2 regions of the Metabacillus sp. B2-18 genome follow, and region 2 is predicted to be linked to the other one. Evidence: riboswitches for the same ligand, from Rfam matches in the RefSeq annotation. Region 2 holds a riboswitch; the other holds the start of a gene.

Region 1 (3,766 bases), 600 kb from region 2:
ACATCAACGCCTAACTCTAAAGGTCGCTGTAACTCTGGTGTTAAGAACGTATTATCTAAGAAAGTTAAGCAGTTATTCGCCTTCGCTAGATTCACAATCCCCTTAATATCCGTTACTTTTAACAATGGATTCGAAGGTGTCTCCATATAAATTACCTTCGTATTAGGACGAATTTCAGACGCAACCTGATGAAGATCTGTCATATCTACAAATGTATGCTCAATTCCAAATCGAGTTAATACATCTGTGATAATACGAAAAGTCCCCCCATACACGTCCTCTGTTACAAGTACATGATCTCCTTGTGATAACAGCAAAAACGCGGTAGAAATAGCTGCCATACCAGAGGAGAACGCCAATCCACGTGATCCGCCTTCTAATTCTGCAATGGCACTCTCCAATGCTTCTCGCGTAGGGTTGCCTGAACGTGCATAATCATATTTCCCAAATTCATCGATATCAAATTGATGAAAAGTAGAGGAATGGTGAATCGGCACACTTACCGATCCTGTGCCGCGGTCCACCTTTGACTCGTTATGAAGTAGCTTTGTTTGAAATGACCAATCATGATTGCTCAACTGCTTCCACTCCTTTCATTGCTTTAAATGCCTGTGTTAGATCCTCAATAATATCTTCTGCATGCTCAACACCAACTGAAAAACGTAGCAGCTTATTACAGACACCATTTGCGATTCGAATATCTTCTGGAATATCCATATGTGTTTGTGTTGCTGGGTACGTGATGAAGCTTTCGATGCCACCTAAGCTTTCTGCGAAGCAAATCGTGTTAAGATTTTTCAAAAACGGATTAATCCATTCTTCATCTTGTAAACGGAATGAAAGCATTCCACCTTTTCCTGGATATAAGACATCAAGTACATCAGAATGCTCTTCTAAAAATGCCGCTACCTTTTGAGCATTTTCCTGATGCTGTCTCATACGAAGTGATAAAGTTTTCATCCCTCTCATTAACAACCAAGAATCAAATGGTGATAAAACAGCACCAATTGCGTTTTGGTGTTGGAAGAATTCTTCACTTAGTTCCTGCCCCTTCGTAACAACTAAGCCTGCAAGAACATCGTTGTGCCCTCCTAAGTATTTTGTTGCACTATGGATGACAATGTCCGCTCCATCTAAGATTGGCGTTTGAAGAACTGGTGTATAGAAAGTGTTATCAACAATCACGAGTATGTTATGCTTTTTCGCAACTCCTACTAGCTCTTTAATATCCGCTTCCTGCATTAATGGATTTGTTGGCGTTTCAATGAATAGAGCTTTTGTGTTTTCATTGATCAATTTTTCCGTTTCAGCTGGATTTGTGAAATCATCATATTGAAATGATAATCCGTATTTTCTCCATTCTCTTTCAAAAAGACGGTATGTTCCACCGTAAAGGTCCGAAGAAACGATCAGTTCGTCTCCACTTTGGAAGAGGGCCATGATTGTTTGGATGGCAGCCATTCCTGAGCTGAAGGCAAAGCCGCGGTCGCCATGCTCAAGGTCTGCAATCGCTTTTTCGACTAATAGTCTTGTAGGGTTTCCTGTTCGGATATAATCAAATCCAGTTGATTCACCGATACCTGCGTGACGATAGGCTGTTGATAAATAAATTGGCGGGTTAACTGTACCTGTTACATTTTCACTGCGGTTGCCGATTTGTGCTAATTTTGTTTCGATACGTTTACTCATGTTTGTCACTCCTAAGATATAAATTTAATGATTATGTACATGAGAGAAAGTGTACATGTCTTAAAAAAGCAAAATAAAAAGTCTTCCCCGTTAAGAAGAAGACTGTGTCGTTAAAGTGCGCTTCTTCTTATCTCTCAAGCATAAAGCTGGTGTGGCTTGCTGGATTTAGCACCTTGGCACTCGCAGAAGTCTTGGTATGGTGTTGTTAAATAAGTAAACTCATATAATTAGTGTTGTGTAGTTTTTCACAGCACGCAAGTGCTTGCGGCTTGCTCTGCAAGCCTCGACAGAAAATGAAAAATGCCTGTAACAAACAAGGGCGCTTTGTTCCATTCATTTTTCATTTCCTGTCGGTGCTGTAAAAAACTTACTTAGAGTTTATCTATCATCAACCACCAGATCTTCACTCGTTATGAACCGGTTGCTGAGGCTTCATAGGGCCAGTCCCTCTGCCTCTCTTGATAAGAAATATATGAAATTTTTAAAATGTTTAACTTTTTATTACTGTACCTTATTCAAGTGGAGAATGCAATAGAATTATTGTAATAGTTTGATATCTTCGATAATTTTTTCGAATGGTACGTCAGATACTCCATCGTATTGCTCAAGGATTTGACTACCTTTCATAAGAAAGATCGAGGTACTGTGCACATATTGAGTTGAGCCTTCAAGTTTTGCAGCAGGAGCTAAGAAACTTATATTAGAAAAAGATTCAATTTCTGCTTGATCATAGCCTGTTAGAAAGTTCCAAGTTTCATAATCAGCACCGAATTGATTTCCAAACTTTTTTAACACTTCAGGTGTATCATGTTCTGGATCAATACTGAAGGAAACTAACTCTGCTTCTGCTTTTTCATCTTTTAACTGCTCTTGAAGTGTAGCAATGTGAGCAGTCATTGGCGAGCAGACAGTATCACAATTTGTAAAAATAAACGTAGCTATCCAAACTTTGTCTTCGTAGTCAGACATTCTTACAGCTTCTCCGTTTTGATTCACGGCTTCCAGTGGCTCTACAGTTCCATTTAATGAAAAATGCTCTTCCAGGTTGATAGACTGAGAACAGCCTACCAACGCTAGAACAGCAATTACAATTGATAGTATTTTTTTCACGGTAGATTCCTACTTCGTTAAGAATGAAGTGTCGATTAGATCACTGAATTCTGGTTTTTCCTTTAGGAATTTTAATTCATAAGAAGAATTTGCAAATTCTTGAACAACATCTGCGTTTACTTCTGTAGTGTATGTTACACGCTCCCACGCGCTGTCAACGATCGCTGGGTCTAATTCTTGATCTGTGATGTCTTTGATAGCTTTAATTGCAATATCACGTGCTTCTTCTGGATTTTCGTTAATAAAGTTAACGCCTTGCTCATGTGCTTTTACGATATTAGCTACTAGCTCTTTATTTTCTTCAATTAGTTTTCCACTTGTTACTAACACTGTGTTAGGTAATGTTGTACCATATGAGATTTCATCTGTATCAACGATTACTTTTGCACCGTCATTTACTAATTGTGATGCCCACGGCTCTGGAACAGCAGCAAGATCTACTTTACCTGATTCGAACATTGCACCGTATTGAGCTGGGTTACCAGTTACATGTTTAAGAGTTCCACCAATACGTGCTGATGTAATTCCTAAATCTTTAAGAAATGTTTCCATTTGAACATCATGTGTGCAACCTACACCAGGTGTGATGAACGTTTTACCTGAAACATCCTCAACTGATTGAACACCACTTTTTGCTGATGCAACAACAACAGTACCACCTGAAGATGCACCTGCAATAATTTTCACGTCTGCTCCATTTGCATAGTTGTTCATAACTGGACCTGGTCCTACTAGTCCTGCTTGTATTTCACCTGTTTTTAAAGCCGTCATAAACGCTGCTCCGTCAGGGAACGTTTTGTATGTTACTTTTACGTTTTCTCCAAGAGCTTCTTCATAATAACCTTTTTCTCTAGAAATCATAGCTGGTACGTGGTCAATGTTTGGGAAATATCCAATCACAACCTCTTCTGTGCTCCCGCTACCGCTTGTATTTGATGATTCACCAGTTCCACAAGCTGCAAGGACA
Region 2 (3,766 bases):
ATCTCACTTCTACTGTCAAGAAGAAAAACTAGGGCATCAAGCCTTAAAAAGATTAAGAGCTTTAATTCTCTCAGCAGCTTCTCTAAGTCGGTCCTCAGAAGTTAATAAACCAACTCTAACGTATCCCTCACCATATTCCCCAAAACCAACTCCTGGTGCAACAACGACACGTGCATGTTGAAGCAGAAAATCAGAAAACTCTTCAGAAGAATCAAATTGTTTAGGAACTGGCAACCAAGCAAAAAACGATCCTGCAGGTGCCTTAACATCCCAACCGATCTCACGAACAGCTGTAATGAGAGCATTTCTCCGAGATTCGTAACGAGCATTTAGTTCTTCAACACATGTTTGCGGACTAAGTAACGCATGTGCAGCTGCTTCTTGAATTGCACTAAATACACTTACATACATATGGTCTTGCAATAAATTTATAGCTTCAATAACAGAAGGATTTCCAACAGCAAAACCAATTCTCCAACCAGCCATATTATAAGTTTTGGAGAATGTGTAGATTTCAATACCAATGTCTTTAGCACCGGTTGTTTGTAAAAAGCTAAGAGGCCTTTTTCCATCAAAGCCAATTGCTCCATATGCAAAATCATGAACCACACAGATATCATTTTCTTTTGCAAATGAAACTGTTTCTTCAAAGAAACTTTCATTTGCCGTAGCACCAGTTGGATTATTAGGATAATTCAAAAACATAAGTTTCGCCTTTTCTACAGCATCTCTAGACAAGCTCTTGTAATCTGGCAGGAACTGATTTTCGCTTAATAAAGGCATAACTTCCATTTTAGCACGTGCCAACTCGACTCCAGACCAATAATCGGGGTATCCAGGATCTGGTACAAGAACAACATCATCAGGATTTAACAAACATTGCGGAACCTCAACTAACCCAGCCTTTCCTCCAAATAGAATCGCTACCTCACTAGCAGGATCTATCTCCACTCCGTACTCTCTTTTGTAAAAGGTAGCGACGGCTTCCTTCAAAAACATTTGACCACGAAATGGTGAATACTTGTGATATTGAGGATTTCTAACAGCTTTCTCCATTGCTTCAACGATATGTTTTGGTGTTGGTTGATCAGGGTTACCCTGTCCTAAATTAATAACATCATGTCCCTGCTCAACAATTGTATTTACTTTTGCAACAAGATTGGCAAAAAACTGCTTCGGTAATGTATTTAATAAATGGGATTGCTCAAAAACTTTCATTTTCTACACCTACTCAAAAAATTCTTGAAATTCTAGTCACAAATCATATATTGTTAGAATCAACTTGTAAAGTAAAATTTATAAATGAAGGTGTGACTTAAAAAATGAAACCTATCATTGCATGTATTCAACTTGATATTAAATTTGGTGATCCTGACTTTAATTATCAACAAGTAGAAGAAAAAGTAGCATTAGCAGTAGAACAGGAGAACCCGAACATCATTGTTCTTCCTGAACTTTGGACAACTGGCTATGATTTAACCCGCCTAGATGAAATTGCTGATCATGATGGCGAAAGAACAAAGACATTCCTAAGTAACTTAGCAAAAAAGTATAATGTTCACTTTGTAGGTGGCTCTATTGCAAAAAAATGCAAGGATAGCGTAACAAATACGATGTATATTGTGAACAATAATGGTGAGTTTATCCATGAATATAGCAAACTTCATTTATTTAAGCTCATGGATGAACATCATTATTTAGCGGCCGGAACTGAAAAAGGTTTGTTTGAGATAAATGGACTGAAAAGTGCAGGAGTTATTTGCTACGATATTCGTTTCCCAGAATGGATACGCGCTCATACAACAGAAGGTGCAGAAGTATTATTTGTTGTAGCTGAGTGGCCAATGCCAAGACTGCATCATTGGAAAACATTATTGCTAAGCAGAGCAATTGAAAATCAATGTTATGTTGTAGCATGTAACCGTGCTGGATCTGATCCTAATAATGAATTTGCAGGACATTCTCTCATCATTGACCCATGGGGTGAGATCGTAGCTGAAGCAACCGAAAAAGCCGGAATTATTTCGGCCAAATTAGATGCTGAAGTTGTTAAAAAGGTCCGCAGTCAAATCCCAATCTTTGATGACCGTCTACCGCAATACTATCAATAAAAAACTTCACAAATATTTAGGCAATTCCCAATAATGTATTGACAAAGATAAAGTATCATTGGTAATATCCTAATCAAGCAATATATTTTTCTAGAAAAGCATTAATTTTTTGAATACTTAATATGTTAAACATATACTTATGTTTTACTAAAAAATCTCTTATCAAGAGTTGGCAGAGGGACTTGGCCCAATGACGCCGCAGCAACCGACCATATTTCATTCTATGTGAAATAATACCTGGAACTTCCAGTTGGGCACGGTGCTAATTCCATCAGAAAGAATATCTTTCTGAAAGATGAGAGGTGCGAAGCAATGACTTCAAGCCTCTTTCAATCTGGAAAGAGGCTTTTCTTATTTTAGAAAAGCCTCCAAAAACAACTAATTGGAGGTATAAATAAATGTGTGCACATAAAAAATCACCTGTTTACGAACCACTAACTGAAAACGGAGCAATTGCCTTAGCAAAGAAATTGCAGTTGCTTCCTGAAAATAGTCAACTAACATGTAATGAAATTGGCGATGGAAATTTAAACTTAGTTTTCAAAGTGAAAGATCCAGAAAACGGAGAAAGCATCATCATTAAACAAGCATTACCATATGCGAAAGTAGTTGGTGAAAGCTGGCCACTAACTCTTGATCGTTCTAGAATCGAAACAAATGCACTTCTTAAACAAGCTGAATTTGTTCCACAATATGTACCAAAAGTGTTCTATTCAGATGAGTCATTGGCCATAACAATTATGGAAGATCTTTCACATCTTGAAATTGCTAGAGCAGCCTTTATTAGCGGAAAAGATTTACCACTTTTATCTCAACATGTTGGGGAATTCCTTGCTAAAACACTGTTTTATACATCTGACTATGGCATGGATCAACATTATAAAAAATCTTTGGTTCAACAATTCATTAACCCTGATCTTTGTAAAATAACAGAAGATCTAATTTTTACTGATCCTTTCTTCGATCATGAAACAAACGATTATGAACCAGAGCTTCAAGAAGATGTAGAACAAATTTGGCAGGACCATGAATTAAAACTTGAAGTTGCTAAACTAAAACAAATCTTTCTAACAAAAGCTGAAGCACTTTTACATGGTGATTTGCATACTGGAAGTATTTTTGCGGATGAACAAGAAACAAAAATCATTGACCCTGAGTTTGCTTACTTCGGCCCTATCGGCTTTGATGTTGGTCAAGTATTTGCAAATTTAGTTTTTAATGCACTATCTCGTGAACCGAAAAAACAACAAATTCTTTTCCACCATATTGAAACGACTTGGAATGTGTTTGTAAAAGAATTTTCAAAAGCATGGGAAAATGATGGTTTAGAAATTTATACGAATTTAGATGGCTACTTAGGTTATGTTTTAGAACAGATCTTTGAAGAAGCTACTGGTTATGCAGGATGCGAATTAATCCGACGATCCATTGGCCTAGCCCATGTAGCTGACCTTGACACAATTGAACCATATGAAAAGAAAATATCAACAAAGCAAATTGCCTTAAAACTTGGCAGAGATCTTATTGTAAATAGAAAAGCAATTAAAAACACGCAACAAATTAGAAACCGTGTTAACCAAACTGCTTTATCAGTAATTTAAAAACAAATGTTTATAAAAAACTTTTCATATTCTAATACTGGTTGAGCACATTTT

Evidence for each region. A riboswitch is a leader RNA that binds a small molecule or an ion and turns the genes downstream of it on or off. The one in region 2 is predicted to bind S-adenosylmethionine.
Region 1: it holds a riboswitch for S-adenosylmethionine, as region 2 does, so the genes downstream of both, LPC09_RS05100 (methionine biosynthesis PLP-dependent protein) here and mtnK (S-methyl-5-thioribose kinase) in region 2, are expected to answer to the same signal.

Annotation. Positions count from the first base shown of each region.
Region 1 is NZ_CP088245.1:967,678-971,443, reverse strand. Features, by position in the region: gene metC (cystathionine beta-lyase) at 1-578, opposite strand, end outside; gene LPC09_RS05100 (methionine biosynthesis PLP-dependent protein) at 565-1,689, opposite strand; SAM riboswitch class I at 2,072-2,157, opposite strand; gene LPC09_RS05095 (SCO family protein) at 2,227-2,799, opposite strand; gene LPC09_RS05090 (aliphatic sulfonate ABC transporter substrate-binding protein) at 2,809-3,766, opposite strand, start outside.
Region 2 is NZ_CP088245.1:1,564,406-1,568,171, reverse strand. Features, by position in the region: gene LPC09_RS07870 (pyridoxal phosphate-dependent aminotransferase) at 37-1,218, opposite strand; gene LPC09_RS07865 (carbon-nitrogen family hydrolase) at 1,323-2,111, shown strand; SAM riboswitch class I at 2,268-2,413, shown strand; gene mtnK (S-methyl-5-thioribose kinase) at 2,510-3,712, shown strand.